Regions from separate parts of the Neobacillus sp. SAB-20_R2A genome, predicted to be linked through region 3. Evidence: riboswitches for the same ligand, from Rfam matches in the RefSeq annotation. Region 3 holds a riboswitch; each other region holds the start of a gene.
The links. A riboswitch is a leader RNA that binds a small molecule or an ion and turns the genes downstream of it on or off. The one in region 3 is predicted to bind lysine.
Positions count from the first base shown of each region.

Region 1: it holds a riboswitch for lysine, as region 3 does, so the genes downstream of both, dapA (4-hydroxy-tetrahydrodipicolinate synthase) here and V5M37_RS19350 (amino acid permease) in region 3, are expected to answer to the same signal.
Region 2: it holds a riboswitch for lysine, as region 3 does, so the genes downstream of both, V5M37_RS25000 (ABC transporter substrate-binding protein) here and V5M37_RS19350 (amino acid permease) in region 3, are expected to answer to the same signal.
Region 4: it holds a riboswitch for lysine, as region 3 does, so the genes downstream of both, V5M37_RS22740 (aspartate kinase) here and V5M37_RS19350 (amino acid permease) in region 3, are expected to answer to the same signal.

Region 1 covers NZ_CP145895.1:3,849,761-3,853,789, forward strand. Annotated here, with positions in the region: gene V5M37_RS18640 (NAD(P)-dependent oxidoreductase) at 45-932, opposite strand; gene V5M37_RS18645 (D-2-hydroxyacid dehydrogenase) at 955-1,887, opposite strand; lysine riboswitch at 2,104-2,284, shown strand; gene dapA (4-hydroxy-tetrahydrodipicolinate synthase) at 2,397-3,284, shown strand; gene V5M37_RS18655 (sulfite exporter TauE/SafE family protein) at 3,484-4,029, shown strand, end outside.
Region 2 covers NZ_CP145895.1:5,060,356-5,064,384, forward strand. Annotated here, with positions in the region: gene V5M37_RS24990 (TVP38/TMEM64 family protein) at 1-450, opposite strand, end outside; gene V5M37_RS24995 (M20/M25/M40 family metallo-hydrolase) at 545-2,194, opposite strand; lysine riboswitch at 2,375-2,559, shown strand; gene V5M37_RS25000 (ABC transporter substrate-binding protein) at 2,628-3,422, shown strand; gene V5M37_RS25005 (amino acid ABC transporter permease) at 3,520-4,029, shown strand, end outside.
Region 3 covers NZ_CP145895.1:3,989,380-3,993,408, reverse strand. Annotated here, with positions in the region: gene V5M37_RS19360 (SHOCT-like domain-containing protein) at 1-377, shown strand, start outside; gene V5M37_RS19355 (hypothetical protein) at 380-649, shown strand; gene V5M37_RS19350 (amino acid permease) at 681-2,162, opposite strand; lysine riboswitch at 2,265-2,454, opposite strand; gene V5M37_RS19345 (YitT family protein) at 2,726-3,541, shown strand; gene V5M37_RS19340 (PH domain-containing protein) at 3,615-4,029, opposite strand, start outside.
Region 4 covers NZ_CP145895.1:4,623,997-4,628,025, forward strand. Annotated here, with positions in the region: gene V5M37_RS22730 (succinate dehydrogenase cytochrome b558 subunit) at 1-565, opposite strand, end outside; gene V5M37_RS22735 (YslB family protein) at 986-1,429, shown strand; gene V5M37_RS22740 (aspartate kinase) at 1,525-2,742, opposite strand; lysine riboswitch at 2,846-3,023, opposite strand; gene uvrC (excinuclease ABC subunit UvrC) at 3,090-4,029, opposite strand, start outside.

The DNA.
Region 1 (4,029 bases), 140 kb from region 3:
CCTATTTTTCTTACTATTTCGGCAATATCCTTCGCTACACCCTGTTATTCCAATCCCGCTTCTTCAAGAGCAATTCTAGCAAGTGCAGCCCAATCCTGATTTCCGCGATTTTTGGCCACTGAGGTTAGCAGGCGGTTATGTAATAGACCCGCTAACGGCATCGGTGTCTTGGTCGAATTCGCTTCCTCCAAAACTAGGTTGCAATCCTTAAGACCAAGCGCCAGCTGAAAACCCGCCGGTTCAAACTGCTTGTTGGCAATCATCTGGCCATAGCTTTGATACACTGTACAATTAAATAAGGTTGATGCATAAATTTCAGCAGCCAACTGCCGGTCAATACCATTTTTCTCAGCTAAATTAAAGGCTTCAGCCATGGCTTCCATTGCTGCCATAATCATAAAATTTCCGCCTAACTTGATGACATTGGCACTTTCAGGCTCCTCCCCAACATCAAAAACACGCTGGCCGAGCGCTTCCTGGATGGATTTTACCCGCTCTTTCGCCACACTGGACCCTGAGCTAAGAATATTCAATTTTTGAGCTGCCGCTGCTTCCGGACGGCCAAAAACAGGAGAGGCGACATATTGGCTGCCGTGCTCCTGATGATAAGCTGCTAATTTACGTGAAGTTGCTGGAGCTATCGTACTCATTGATACATGGATACCGCCCTGACCAAGCACTTCCCCAAACCCATTTGGTCCCAATACTAGCTCTTCCACTGCCTGATCGTTTGCCACCATCGTAATCACGATTCCGCCAGGTGCTGCGGCGTCTGCTGGCCTGTTCACTTGCTCGGCGCCAGCTTCAACAACTGCCTTTGTTTTCTCGGGAGTTCGATTGTAAACCTTCACCTGAAAACCTGCCTTCAATAAATTCATAACCATAGGCTCTCCCATATTTCCAAGGCCGATAAAGCCGATTACTCGTGTCATTTTCGTTCATCCTCCTGTTATTCTAATATCCCTTATTGGTATCTACTCTATTGTTAAGAGGTTTGTTTTCTTCCAAGTTTCTGAGTGTATCCAAAAAACACGCCGCCCCTTCTTCAGGTGTCGTTACCGCTGAAATATGAGGGGTAATCAGTACGCCAGGATGTTTCCATAATGGATGATTTTCCGGCAGCGGCTCCTGTGTAAACACATCCAGGACAGCATACCGGACCTGCCCGTCTTCCAAAGCTTGCAGCAATGATTCTTCATCCACCGATGCTCCCCGCCCTACATTAATAAAACCGGCATTTGTTACTTTTTGAAAGACTTGACTATTAAAAAATCCAGCCGTTTCTTCCGTCAGCGGCATCGTGTTGATGATCACATCCATTTCCCCTAGGATGGTAAAATGAGATTCAACAGTCAAAGCCTCTTTAAAATACTCTTTTTCTTTTCCACTTTGGGAGACGCCGTAAACCTCCACTCCAAAACTAGACAAAAGCTTGGCGACAGCCTGCCCAATTTCACCGGTTCCATAGACCATCACTTTGAGTTCATTTAATAGCTTCGGAGTCCGTTGCTGCCATTTTTTCTGCAGCTGTAATTCCCGAAACTCCTCGTGACATTGTAAGTCTCTTAATATGTAGCTTAAACAATACTCTCCGATTCTTTGACCAAACGTACAAACTGTCCTTGTTAAAAGTACACTATCGTCCCAGGTCTTTTTATATAAAAAGCGGTCAACTCCCGCACCGAGCGAGTGCACCCATTTTAAATGACTGTAATCGTAATCCGATTTAAGATTAAAAGATACAAGTGCATCCGCCCATTTCAAATCCGCCTGATTCACTTCAGCCTCGGGGATATAACGGAAATTCTTTTGGACGCCCGCATTTTGGACGTATGCCCGAAGCTCCTGATACATGGGGCTGACAATTAAAATATTTTCGATTTTCACAATAATTCACCTCTTCAACATTAACTCCATTTTAAGGATAATTGGGAAAAAACTCAAAAAAGAAGCGTAGGGCTGTTAATCCCTCCTCTCCTCCCCATACTATATAAATGTCAATAAATATACGATTTTAGCGTTTTTGATAAAAAACCCTTGAACAAATAGGAATATTCTGTTATATTAATTTTAATTACATACTTCTTACTTCATACCTTATGAAGTGAGGATAGAGGCGCAAAGACCATCAGTAAACCATCCGAGGGTAATGGGACCCGTTGACGGTGGCGGAAAGGGGAATTTGCCGAAGCTTCTGAGGATCTCATTGTTCCCGGAGCTGGTTCTGTTATTGAATAAATACAGAATTGTCATATAGGAAACTATATGGAGGGCTATCTCACGCAGGGGAACTTGTAAAATTAACGTTTCTGATGCAGCTGTTGGGCCTTTCCCGCAGCTGCTTTTTGCGTTTGGCCTTACCTCTTTTTAAAAATAATTTTAAAAGGGTGAAATTCATGTACTTTGGCCAAGTTTTAACAGCAATAGTGACTCCGTTTGATCAGGATGGCGAAATTGATTTTAATGCGACGAGAGATTTAGTAAATTATTTATTAGCGAATGGTACTGACGGGTTGGTGGTTTGTGGAACAACCGGTGAGTCCCCTACCTTATCAACTGAGGAAAAAGTGGCTTTATTTAAATTTGTGGTTGAAGTTGCGGACGGGAGAGTTCCCGTTATTGCAGGGACTGGCTCAAACAACACAAGAGCCTCAATCAGTCTAACCAAGCTAGCAGAAGAAGTCGGTGTAGACGGCATCATGCTCGTTGCCCCATACTATAATAAACCATCCCAGGAAGGCATGTATCAGCATTTTAAAGCGATTGCTGAATCTACTTCTCTTCCGGTAATGCTTTATAATATTCCAGGGCGCAGTGTCGTCAATATATCTGCTGAAACGGTCATCCGCCTTTCTCAGATTCCTAATATTGTAGCGGTTAAGGAAGCTAGCGGCCACTTGGATGACATGGCCGAAATTATTAAACAAACTGCTGATGACTTTTCTTTATACAGCGGTGATGATGGAATGACCTTGCCGGTGCTTTCGATTGGCGGCGTTGGTGTGATTTCCGTTGCATCTCATATTATCGGGAATGAAATGCAGGATATGGTGTCACGCTTTAAAAATGGGGATTTAGCAGGCGCTGCTGCTGCACACCGTGAATTACTGCCAATTATGAAAGCTTTATTTGCAGCACCAAGCCCAGCACCTGTAAAAGCAGCCCTAAATATGAAAGGGATTAATGTCGGCGGTCTGCGCTTGCCGTTAATTCCTTTAAACGAAGAGGAAACCAGAACACTTCAGAATGTCCTATTGCAGAATAGGGAACTGGAAGTTATTTAGAGTAATATCCGAAAGCAGGACAAATCGAGCGGGCTCCCGTTCGATTTGTCCTGCTTTTTTTAATTTCCGCTTCCCCCCTATCCTCACTGTAAAAATATTTCTTTAATAAATTCAGAAAAGTGTTTACAAAACCTTCTCCAAACTCTATAATTCACATATATTTACTCGGAATTAGTCACAAAAGAAGGAGGCCCCCATCATGAGCATAGGAATTGCATTAATGGGATTATTAGTTGGGTTATTGGTAGGTTTAACAGGGGTTGGAGGGGCAGCATTGTTAACCCCGGTGCTCATCATGGTCGGAATTCAGCCTTCCATTGCGGTGGGAACGGACCTAGTTTACAACTCCATTACCAAACTGTTTGGAGTCATTCAGCATTGGAGACAGAAAACGATTAACTTTAAACTCATGAAGTATCTTGCAATCGGAAGTGTCCCAAGTGCAACAGGAGCCATTCTCATCCTTCAGGTCTTTGAAAAATATTTCCACAATCAAGAACAAATTATCAAGCATGGACTTGGCTATGTCCTTATTCTAGTGGCCACAGCCATTTTAATTAAGACATTTTTTGATAATAAAATCAGGCCGAACCGCTGGCAATTAAGGCCGATTGAGGAAAAACGAACATTAACAATTTTAATCGGTGCCGGTTTCGGCTTTATTGTCGGCCTGACTTCAATAGGATCAGGATCATTATTTGCCCTTGCCATGCTATATCTCTACCGCTTGAAAGGATCTGAGCTG
Region 2 (4,029 bases), 1.1 Mb from region 3:
CACGGAGTAAGCCTCTATTAATAAGGCGGGTATTTTTCCAAGCGTGCTGGCAATGGAAAAATTAACAATCCCTACCTTGCTTCCAGCGCTAACAAGCGTCACCATTCCAGAAGGGATGAACGGAAAAATCCTAAGTGCGATAATCAGAAAAAACGCTTCCATACCTTGCGTATTTTGCAATCTATCTAAAAATTTATTTTTTATCGCAATCTTGTTTTTTACCCTATTGATACCTTTTCTATATAAATAAAAACTAATAATGGCTCCAAAGGCCTCACCAAGAATCGAAATCAACAATCCGTGGCCAAATCCGAAGAAGCTGATGTTGGCTGCGGTTAGAAAGACGCTCGGAACAACCCCCAAGAAACTAATAATGATATTCAATAAGATACTTATCCATATTGCCAATGTGCCGCTATTTTCAAACCACGCTAGAATGTGCGCCTCCATCTGTTCCTCCGATTTTAAAGCTCCTTATAGTATTCTTTATTTTATAATTTACTGGCAAAAAAATATAGGGCGTCCCACAGGACACCCCAGTTCATTATTTTAATAAATTTTGGATGACAAGATTGGTCAGATTCGGCACCACTTCAAGGGAATAGGACATCTCCATTCTTTCAAGCTTTTTATGGGCATCTAGTCCATAAGGGCCAATATTGATGACCGGCACATTTAAGTCGCGTATGTCTTGGTACTCCACGTAATGCTTTGTTCCCCAGCCAGGATTATTATTGGAAACAGCCTCTATTCCTTCTTCGTCATCACTTAGAGCTACAAAGCTCATATCTGAGATATACGGGAAGAAATTCCGCGTTACGATTGGATGTGGGTAGGCTGGCTGAATCGATTCTACTGCCTGATTTAAAGCATCAATCAGGGCCTGTTCCTGTTCTGTCTTGCCGGACAGCTCAATTCTTGGTGAATATAGTGATGAATAGAACAGGATAATGGCAGGGTTTTTGTCCTTCATCCAGTTCCACGCCTCTTCTACGACCCTTGCCGCAAACATGCGGGTATCCAGTTCCTTATCCTCTAATAAACTCTCTTTAAATTGATTCATATGCGTAATAAAGGTATCACCGTGCTCCATAACCAACTGTTGTTCCATTTCTTCATATGTGAACACTCTTGGCTGCCAAGGATGTTTGAAATATGGTTCGCCGCTTAAGCTGCTAAACTGCTTATATCTTTCATCAAAAGCATTCAAGGCATTTTCAAATGCAATCCGACCCTGCTCTTTTAATTTTACCAGTACATCCTTTGGAGACCAGGAATGGATGAAGAAATTGTAATATACATAGGCAGACAACGCGGTCTGAACGGTATAAGACGGTTTCAGGTCTGTTTGTTTTAAAGAAACAGGGGGAACCGTGATTTCACCTAAGGCCTCATTGCAAAGCTCGGGATTGTAATCAATCTGCTTCGTCAGCTCCGCCGCGATAAAGTTAGGATCAAGCCCTTCAAAGCAAGAGCCAACATGCGTTTCTGCACCAGTAATAAAAAAGGATGGCAGAAGCTTGCCTACTGTCCCCATATAGATATAGCGATTTTCATCTCCTGCAAAGCGCGGGGAGACGAAATCGGAATTGATCGCCGCAGCATAGTCAAAACCATGCTCCTGCTTCCAGCTTTTCAGAACCTTTAAGGCAGATAAAACTCCGTGAGAGCTGTCCTCTTCATCACATTCTGCCAAAAAGACGATATTTCCATCAAGCTCTTCCGGATGCTCAGAATAGTATTTTAATAGATAGAGATGGCTAGCCACTCCGCTTTTCATATCAAGTACGCCTCTGCCAAACAGCCAGTCACCCGATTCTAAATGTTCTTTCGCTGAAGCCGGCAGTTCCTCCCTCTTTAACGCAGCCATTAGCTGATCCGGAAAACACGCATGTTCTTTTAGATGATTAAAATCATCAATTCCAACCGTGTCCATATGTCCCATCAAAATGACTGTACGGCGGCTATTCCCTTTTGTACCTTTGACAAATGCCAATACATTATATCTTTCATGTTCATCTTGTATGGTTTGAGACATCGTCATGTGAGAAGGATTTTTTGAAAAATAAGGAAAAGCAGATATAAATTTATATAAATATTGGGCAATTGTTTTTTCACCCTTTGTATTCACAATACTTTCGATATTCACGAGCTGATTCGTGAATGCCAATACATCCTCACGGCATTGCAGCATCATTCTGACCCCTTTTTTATAAGATTAGTATTGTAGAAAAATGTATACCAATTAACAAATTTTCGTCAAGTCTTTTCAAATGGGGAAATATTCTAGTGAATTTATACTTGATTATGTATAAATATTTACTTATACTAATTATTGCGAAAAGAATATTAATTCCTCATCTTTAAGCTTTTGAGATGAGGTAGAGGTCGCGGTTTATATAAGTATCCTATTGGAGATTCAGTGAAATCTATGAAAATAGGAAAAAGGATAAATCGCCGAAGCATCTGAAATCACTGTTTTCAGAGGGCTGGGGCTGCACTCGAAATGGGGCAGAACTGTCACAATTCCTTTAAGAATTGTGGAGAACTATCTAATTCAAAGCTTTTAATGAGGGTGTCAGGCACCGTCACATGGACGGTGCTTTTTATATTAAAAAGGGGGAAGCATCATGAGAAAACTTATGATATTAGTAGTTTCTGCATTACTGGTGATTTTAGCAGCATGCGGTTCGAAAGACACAGCTAAAACAAACCAGGCAAAGGGTGAAGATTTAGGTCTAATTAAAGAGGGTACACTGTCGTTTGCGATGAGCGGGCAATATCCGCCATTAAACTTTAAGAAAGACGACAAATTAACTGGTTTTGACGTAGAAATTGGAAATGAGATTGCCAAAAGAATTGGTGTAAAAGCAAATCCTGTGACTAATCAATGGGAAACGATCATCCAAGGTTTAAAAGCTAAAAAATACGATGCGATTATCGGAAGTATGACAGCAACACCTGAACGTGATAAGCAAGTAGACTTCACAAACCCATATTATTTATCCGGCGCCCAAATCTTTGTGGCTGAGAACAACAGTAATATTACTTCAAAAGATGATTTAAAGGGAAAAACAATCGGTGTAATCCAGGCTAGCACTTGGAAAGATATGGCCCTGGAACTATCCGATCAAGTAAAAGGATATCCATCTGATGTTAACGCTCTTCAGGACTTAGCAATTGGCCGTTTAGATGCCGTTATTACTGATAAAATCGTCGGTTTGAATGCGAAAAACGAAAAAGGTTTAAAAATTAAGCCGATTGGCAACCTGCTAAATGAGGACCGCGTTAGTGTTGCGGTTGCAGAAGGTAACAAAGAGCTTGCTGATAAAATCAACAAAGCCATTGACGATATGCAGAAGGATGGCACTTACGAAAAAATCAGCAAAAAATGGTTCAACGAAAACTTACTTAAAAAGTAAGCACACTCACATCTTTAAGACGCAAAATAGGAAAATTGGATAACGTAAGCTCCATGCTTGGGGCTTACGTTTTTTCAAAGGAGGTTGAAATGAAATCATGACTTTTTGGCATAATATTATCGGCATCCTCAGTGAGCATGGTGTTGCCTTCTTGAAAGCCTCATGGATGACGATTTCCATTACAATTATTTCTCTGCTATTTGCATTAATCATTGGAATCATCTTTGCCAGTTTTAAAATCTCTTCTATCAAATTTCTTAATTGGATTTCTGATATTTATATTGGGCTTATCCGCGGGACTCCGTTAATCGTTCAAATTATGTTCCTATATTATGGAATCGCGAATTTTCTAACCCTTGACAGCTTTACAGCCGGGGCGCTTGCGTTAAGCATTCATACCGGTGCGTATATAGCGGAAATTTTCAGGGGGGCTGTCCAATCGATTGACCGCGGGCAAATGGAAGCTGCAAGATCGCTAGGGATGTCCTACCCGCTTGCAATGCGCAGAATTATTTTTCCACAGGCCTTCAAACGAGCCATCCCGCCGCTGGGGAATCAGTTCATTATCAGCTTAAAAGATTCTTCCCTGGTTGCCTATATTTCTGTA
Region 3 (4,029 bases):
AAATCTCTAGAGTGTTAACGTTGGTTGAGGAAGGCAAGCTTGATAAAGAAAAAGCGACTGAACTAATTAACGTCCTTCAAGGGAAGGAACCAACTGTTGAATTAAAGAAAGAAGCCTCATCATATGGCAGCAAAATGCTAAAAATTCGTGTTAATTCCCATGAAGGTGATAATGTTAATGTCAATCTTCCCATTAATCTTGTGAAAGCAGTGTTGAAGGTGGGCACCAGCATTGCCGAAAGAATTCCGCAAGCGGAAAAGTATGTGAAAGATATCAATGTAGATTTGTTAATAGAAGCGATTGAAAACGAACTAGACGGCCAAATTGTGGATGTTACTTCAGCAAATGGCGATAAAGTGTTTGTGGTGATTGAATAAGAATGTTAAAAGTGGGCTTAAAGATAAAACAAAGAAACTTCAATGTACCCGTTCCTTATGTTGTCTTAAATCTTCTAAGTTCGGTAATAACCTCAAGACGATTTATTGGCTTTATCAATAAATCGATTGAAAAAGGCGGGGAAAAGTTCGTCCTTCCACAAATAGAAAAAAGCGATTTAAAGCCTTTATTGGATGGTCTGACCAAGCATAAAGGCCTGTTGTTAGTGGAAACGAAATTAAAAGATGGGACAGAAGTTACCATTAAATTATAGAAAAATGGCTCCCAGGGAGCCATTTTTATTTTTAATTATTTAAATCACACTTCTCCAAAGGAATTACCTTTGTTTTCTTTGTGAATTTATAGCCTAACCAAAGGATAAGGAATAATGGCAGACCGATATAGGATACTAATACACCGTTCCAATCAATATGGTCGCCCATAAATGCTGAATAGTTTTGCCCGATTACGACAATGGCGCAAACAACAAAAGCAAAGATTGGGCCAAATGGGAACAACTTTGATTTATATGGCAATAAGTTTAGATCTTTGCCTTGTGCCACATAAGCTCTGCGGAAGCGATAATGACAAATCGCAATTCCTAACCACGCGATAAAGCCGGACATACCTGAAGCATTTAAAAGCCATACATAAACTGTACCATCGCCAAAAAGGGATGCCAGAAAAGCAAGTGTTCCGACTAATGCTGTTACAATTAAAGCATTAACTGGCACACCATTTTTGTTCAATTTACCAAGGAATTTTGGTGCTTTTCCTTGACGTGCCAAATCCCAAAGCATCCGAGTCGATGCATACATTCCTGAATTACCTGCTGATAAAACTGCTGTTAAAATGACTGCATTCATGACAGAAGCAGCAAATGCGATTCCGGCTTTTTGAAAAACAAGCGTAAATGGACTTACAGCAACATCTCCATTAGCAAGGTTTTCATTTGTATAAGGAATAATAAGACCGATAACAAGAATAGCTAACACATAGAATAAAAGAATTCGCCAAAAAACTTGTTTTACTGCACGTGGGATTGATTTTTCTGGGTTATCTGTTTCACCCGCTGCAACACCTAAAAGTTCAGTTCCTTGGAAGGAAAATCCAGCTGCCATAAAGATTCCAAGCATGGCCATGAATCCGCCATGGAATGGTGCATCTCCAACTGTAAAGTTTTTTAAGCCAATTGCTTCATTTCCCATAATTCCAAAAATCATTAACGTACCAGCAATGATAAAGATCACAACAGTTATAACTTTAATTAATGAGAACCAATATTCTGCCTCGCCAAATCCCTTAACAGAAAGATAATTTAACAAGAACATGATAACTAAAAAGATGCTGCTCCATAATAGTGAAGGAGAATCTGGAAACCAAAATTTCATAATCATTGTTACTGCAGAAAGTTCTGCTGCAATCGTAATGGCCCAGTTGTACCAATAGTTCCAGCCTAGGGCAAAACCAAGGGATGGATCCACGAATTTCGTAGCATAGGTACTAAAGCTTCCTGCAACCGGCATGTAGGCACCCATTTCAGCTAAACTTTGCATTAAGAAATAAACCATAATGCCGATAACGAGATATGATAGAATCGCTCCGCCAGGTCCCGCACTATGGATAGCTCCGCCGCTGGCAAGAAATAATCCGGTCCCGATGGTTCCGCCAAGAGAAATCATCGTAAGATGGCGGGACTTTAAGCTCCGTCTTAATTCATTTTTATTATTTTTTGGACCCGTGGGCCTAGTGTATATTTCGTCTTTTCTTACCTGCGCTGTTTGCATGTTTATGACTCCTTTAAATTTTTTTTATTGGAAGGAGTTTGGAATAAAAAATGCCCTCGAAGCAGATTCGACGGCATTTGTATATACCCCGCATCATACCTTCCGAAAGATAGCTCAACACGTAAAGCTGGTAAGGCTAAACGTGACAGTTCTGTTCCTGTTCGGAGACAGCCCCAGCATGTTTCTCCAGAGAGAAAAACACACTTCGGCAGCTTTTCCTTTCAAACGGAGTCAAAAACATCTCTGCGTCTCGTCCATTTTACTGATAAAAACCGCGACCTCTACCTCATCGGTTTTGATGAGGATTTAATATTAAAAATGATATATTACTAGAGTATATACGTTTTAATAAATTTGTCAATATTATATATTGGAAACGAGGGATTAGGGCTTTTTGTAAGGTGAATATTAATGTAATATGCCTTTATAATTATTCAACTTATTCTTTGGGTGCTATTTCCAGATAATTAATTGTTTTTTAAATATATTAATTAGTTTACATCCTAGCTATGAATCGTTATCATTTTTTTTAAATAAATAGTGGAAAGACAGGAGAAATATTCATGCAGATGGTTGGAATTATTATCGGCTCTTTTATAATTGTAGCTGCATTCAATCTTTTCCTCATCCCTCACGAGGTGTTAAGTAGCGGGATGAGCGGAATTTCGATGATAATAGGAATGATTACCCCCATAAACACAGGAGTGGCTAATCTTTTGTTGAACCTTCCCCTTTTAATCATTGGCTATAAAATGCTGGGAAAAAGATTTATCTTTAATTCAATCTTTTCAGTGTTCGTTATTTCTTTAGGACTTTATTTAGTACCAGTATTTCCAGTCGCGAAAGATACCATCCTCTCAGCAATATTTGGCGGAGCTTTGACCGGTCTAGGGGTTGGAATCGTATTTCGAAGCTCGGGTTCAACGGGTGGATTTGATATCATCGGAATGATTGTTTCCCGGAAGAAAGACTTCCCAATCGGGGTGCTCCTCTCCGGAATGAATGCGATTGTCATTGTAATTAGCGGATTTTTATTCAATTGGGATGCGGCCCTCAATACGTTGGTTTCGATTTTTGTTACAGGAAAAGTGGTTGACGCTATTTATACGGACCATGTCAAATTAACTTTAATGATAATAACAGAAAAGGGCGAAGAAATGAGAAATCATTTGGTGGCCAACTTATATCGTGGACTCACCATTATGGATGGGGTTGGAGGATATACAAATGGCAGCCGAAAGATTTTAATCTCGGTCATTTCAAGATATGAGTTAAACGAGGTTAAATCTCTTATTTCTGAAGTCGATCCGACAGCTTTTGTGAATATTACAGAAACGATAGAAGTAATGGGGTTGTTTCATCGGCCAAGCCCGCATTAATGTTTAAAAAAAAGAGGCCGTCTCAATACCATGGGAGTTTAGTTCCCTTAAGAGACGGTCACTATTTTGTATTTTAATTGTTTATATATTTTTCAAAAACAAAGCCAAAATCTTTGACACAATATTGTTTTTTACTTTCCTCGAGCCACTGGAATGCTGCCTGATTCAACATTTTAAATTGAACAACCAAATTATTGTCAGGAGTGGAGACACGCCCTAATGTTGTGGAAGCTACATCAAGACTTTGCTTGGCAAACTGAAGGGAAATATCATTTTCATGGGTAATCTCGGAAATTTTTATAAGTGCCTTGTATAAATCTTTAACTTCCTCGATATGCTTTTTATGAATGTCAACGGAGAAAGGCTGAGAGCCGATTTTGAATTTGATTTCCACGTCTAGGTCGACTGTACCGGCCGTTTCCAACATAACATCTGATATTTTATTTGTGGCATAGCTGTACCGATGAAGCATCCGCTTTTTGCTTGTA
Region 4 (4,029 bases), 630 kb from region 3:
GTACGAAAACTACCATCGTAAAATATGTAGCAATAGTTTGTGACCGTGGGGATTGCGTAATACCCCAGCTTACCATGAAAGACCATAATCCGTTCGCAAAGTGGAAAATAGCTGAAATAATACCAATTACATAAAATGCAAACATGACTGGTGAAGAAAGAATATCATGCATCATTTGGAAGTTAACCTCAGCACCAAATGCAGCGGCAATACGTGTTTCCCACACATGCCATGCGATAAAAATAAGAGTGATTACCCCTGATACACGCTGAAGCAGGAACATCCAGTTTCTAAAGAAACCAAATCTTGAAACATTGTTTTTTGCTGTAAATGCAATGTACAGACCATAGATTGCATGGAACAGCAAAGGTAAATAAATTACTACTGTTTCAAGGACAATACGGAACGGAAGTGTCCCCATGAAATTTGCTGCCTTGTTGAAGGATTCCACTCCTTCTGTTGCAAAGTGGTTGACAATCAGGTGCTGAACAATGAATACCCCGATTGGGATAACCCCAAGCAACGAGTGCAGTCTCCGATTGAAAAATTCGCGATTCCCCGCCATTGATTTACCCCCTTTTAAATTTTAAAAAATGATGTTAAGTTTTTACTTCCTTCATTAATATAACCTAGCATCACTGTGACAATTATGTGACATGTCCATTTTACTCCCAACATCATAGAGCGTCAAGGAAACGGATACATAAAAAAGCGTTGAAAACTAAAATTTTTATAATATATTGATATTATGATAGATATGAATTTCAGCATGTTATCGTTTTGTAAGCGCTTTATTTTTGCTTGTAATTACCAACATCTTACGGGAGAATTTTTTTCCTATATCGGAAACGATAATTATGATAAGAAATAAGAACATATATTGTAAAATAATAAATTTCTTTGCGACTTCTTTACATTATTAGAAAACTGTACTGAAACAGAACTCGATTTGTATATAATAGAATGATAGAAAGAGGGGAAGTAAATGAAAGATAGTGCAGTAATGGACCAAGATCTACAAACGCCTGAACCAAGGACAGTCTCTATATTTGGCTATGAATTAATTAGAGAAGTTCTTCTCCCTGAGATTTTCGGCAAGGACACTCCTGAAATTCTTTACTGGGCAGGGAAACGCCTCGCTCGAAAATATCCTTTGGAAAGCTACGAAAGCCTGATAGATTTTTTTGCAAAAGCTTCATGGGGTGAGTTAGAAATTAAGAAGGAAGCAAAAAATGAGCTGGAATTCGAGTTGGCAAGTCCAATGATTGTATCGCGTGTTAAATCAAAAGCGGAAAACTTCTTTCAACTTGAAGCCGGCTTCCTTGCTCAGCAAATCGAAGTCCAAAAAGGGGCTATTGCGGAAACCTTCGAACACCCGGTAAAAAAATCTAACAAAGTTTGCTTCACCGTCAAATGGGATAAAGACTAAAAGAAAGGGGGGCAAAGCCCCCTTTTTCTTAACGCACAAAATCAACTACGCCTCATGAACCGTCCTAACGGACTTGCCAATCGGCGAGTTTTCATTTAATTTTGCCCAAGTTCAAATGCCTCGTGCAGGGCTTCTACTGCTTTGAGCATATTTTTTTCTTCTACTACAGCCGATACTTTGATTTCTGAGGTGCTGACCATCTTTACAGGAATATTGCTGTTGGCAAGAACCTCAAACATTTTCGCAGCCACACCAGGATTAGAAATCATTCCGGAACCAACAATTGATACCTTTGCCAGTTTATTCTCAGCATCAAGCTGGTCATAGGCAAGTGTTTCTTTATTGCTTTCGAGCACATTTAAGGTTGGGATCCAATCATCGGTATGGATGGAAAAGGAGAGATTGGCTGCTCCCTCTTCTGTTGTGCTTTGAATAATAATATCCACGTTAATGTGATTTTTGGCCAATGTCGTAAAAATAGTTGATAAGCTTGTTAATGAATTTCTAAGCCCTAAAACAGTAACCCGTGTAATTCCATCTTCAAACGCGACTCCGCGTACGACTAAATTTTGTTCCATCGTTGCTTCCCCCTCAATTACAGTTCCTTCAACCTTCTCCATGCTAGAGCGGACCTCGAGCCTTACATTATAATTTTTTGCAAACTCGACCGCTCTTGGATGTAGAACTCCCGCACCCAGATTGGCCAGTTCAAGCATTTCATCATACGATACTGATAATAATTTCCGAGCGTTCTTGACATAACGGGGATCCGTTGTATATACCCCGGTTACATCGGTATAAATATCACATTTATCCGCATTTAGCGCAGCCGCCAACGCAACGGCAGTTGTATCGGAACCCCCGCGTCCGAGCGTAGTGATTTCCCCGTCTTCAGTAACCCCTTGGAATCCGGCCACAATGACGACTTTTCCAGCATCAAGCTGGTTTTGAACAGCATCAGTGTTTATTTTTGAAATCCTTGCATTGCCGTGAACAGGCTCTGTCATAATTCCAGCCTGCCAGCCTGTAAAGGAAACTGCTTCCAGTCCTTTTTGGTTTAAAGCCATCGAAAGCAATGCGATCGTCACCTGCTCACCAGTTGAGAGCAGCATATCCATTTCCCGCTTATTCGGCTGCTCGGATATTTCCTTTGCCATATTAACAAGCTGGTCTGTCGATTTTCCCATCGCCGAAACAACGACCACTACTTGGTTTCCACGTTCCTTTTCCCCCTGCACACTTTCTGCGACATTTAGAATTTTTTCAATGTTGCCAACGGAGGTCCCGCCAAATTTCTGTACTATTAAACCCATGTCTTCCCCTTCTCTCAGTCATTCTTGTAAAAAAATAAAAAGCAATGGGAGCACATCCCATTGCTTTGAAAACACAAAATTAACATTTTCGCGTTAGTAGACAATGAAAGATAGCGCTCCAAGACAACGGTCTTGACAATCCGGCATTTTTTCAATGACGAACCAGCGGAGAAAATAATGAGAGTTTCCCTACTTCGGCGAACATTCCCTTTCAAAGCCTATCGTTGAAGCTCATCCTTCTCCAGGCCTTTACTCTTGAAGCTCGCACCTCTACCTTCACTTTACTTATAAAAGTGATAGTCTATTAAATTTTTATTCATTATAGCATAGTAATATTAGAGTGACAATTATTGTGACTGAAGTTTTTTTATTAATTCTTTTGCCACATTTTGGGGAATGCCAATCCCTCTAAATTCCTCAAGGGTTGCCTCTCTCATTTTCTTAACGGAGCCAAATTCCTTTAATAGCTGCTTCTTGCGTTTTTCGCCAATCCCAGGAATGTCGTCAAGTAAGGATTGGAATGCAGTTTTACCGCGTGTCTGCCGGTGGAAGGTAATCGCAAAACGGTGAACTTCATCCTGGATTCGCTGGAGTAAATAAAATTCCTGGCTATTCCGGGCAAGCGCTACAATTTCTAATGGATTCCCATACATAAGCTGTGATGTGCGGTGCTTCTCATCCTTGACCAGTCCAGCAAGAGGAATGTCCAGCCCCAATTCATTTTCTAGTACATCGCGGACAGCTTCCACATGTCCCTTTCCACCGTCAATGATGATCAAATCAGGCAGCGGAAGCTCTTCCTTTAGAGCCCTCGAGTATCTTCGTCTCGTTACCTCTCTCATCGATTCATAATCATCCGGGCCTTCAACAGACTTAATTTTATATTTCCGATATTCCCGCTTGTTTGCTTTGCCGTCTGTAAAAACAATCATCGCTGACACCGGGTCTGTTCCTTGAATGTTAGAGTTATCAAAGGCCTCGATCCGGTGGGGCGTATATATGCCAAGCATTTCTCCGAGGTTTTCAACGGCTTTGATCGTTCTTTCCTCATCTTTTTCAATAAGAGAGAACTTTTCATTCAAAGCGATTTTCGCATTTTTAATTGCCATTTTGACAAGGTCCTTTTTCTGACCCCGCTGCGGCTTGATGACTTTTACTTCCAATAACTGCTCAGCCATCTGCAAATCCACATCGTCCTGGATGAGAATTTCCTTCGGTTTAAAATGGTTCGTCTTTTGATAAAATTGGCCGAGGAAGGTAAGGATTTCTTCTTCCGGCTCATTATAG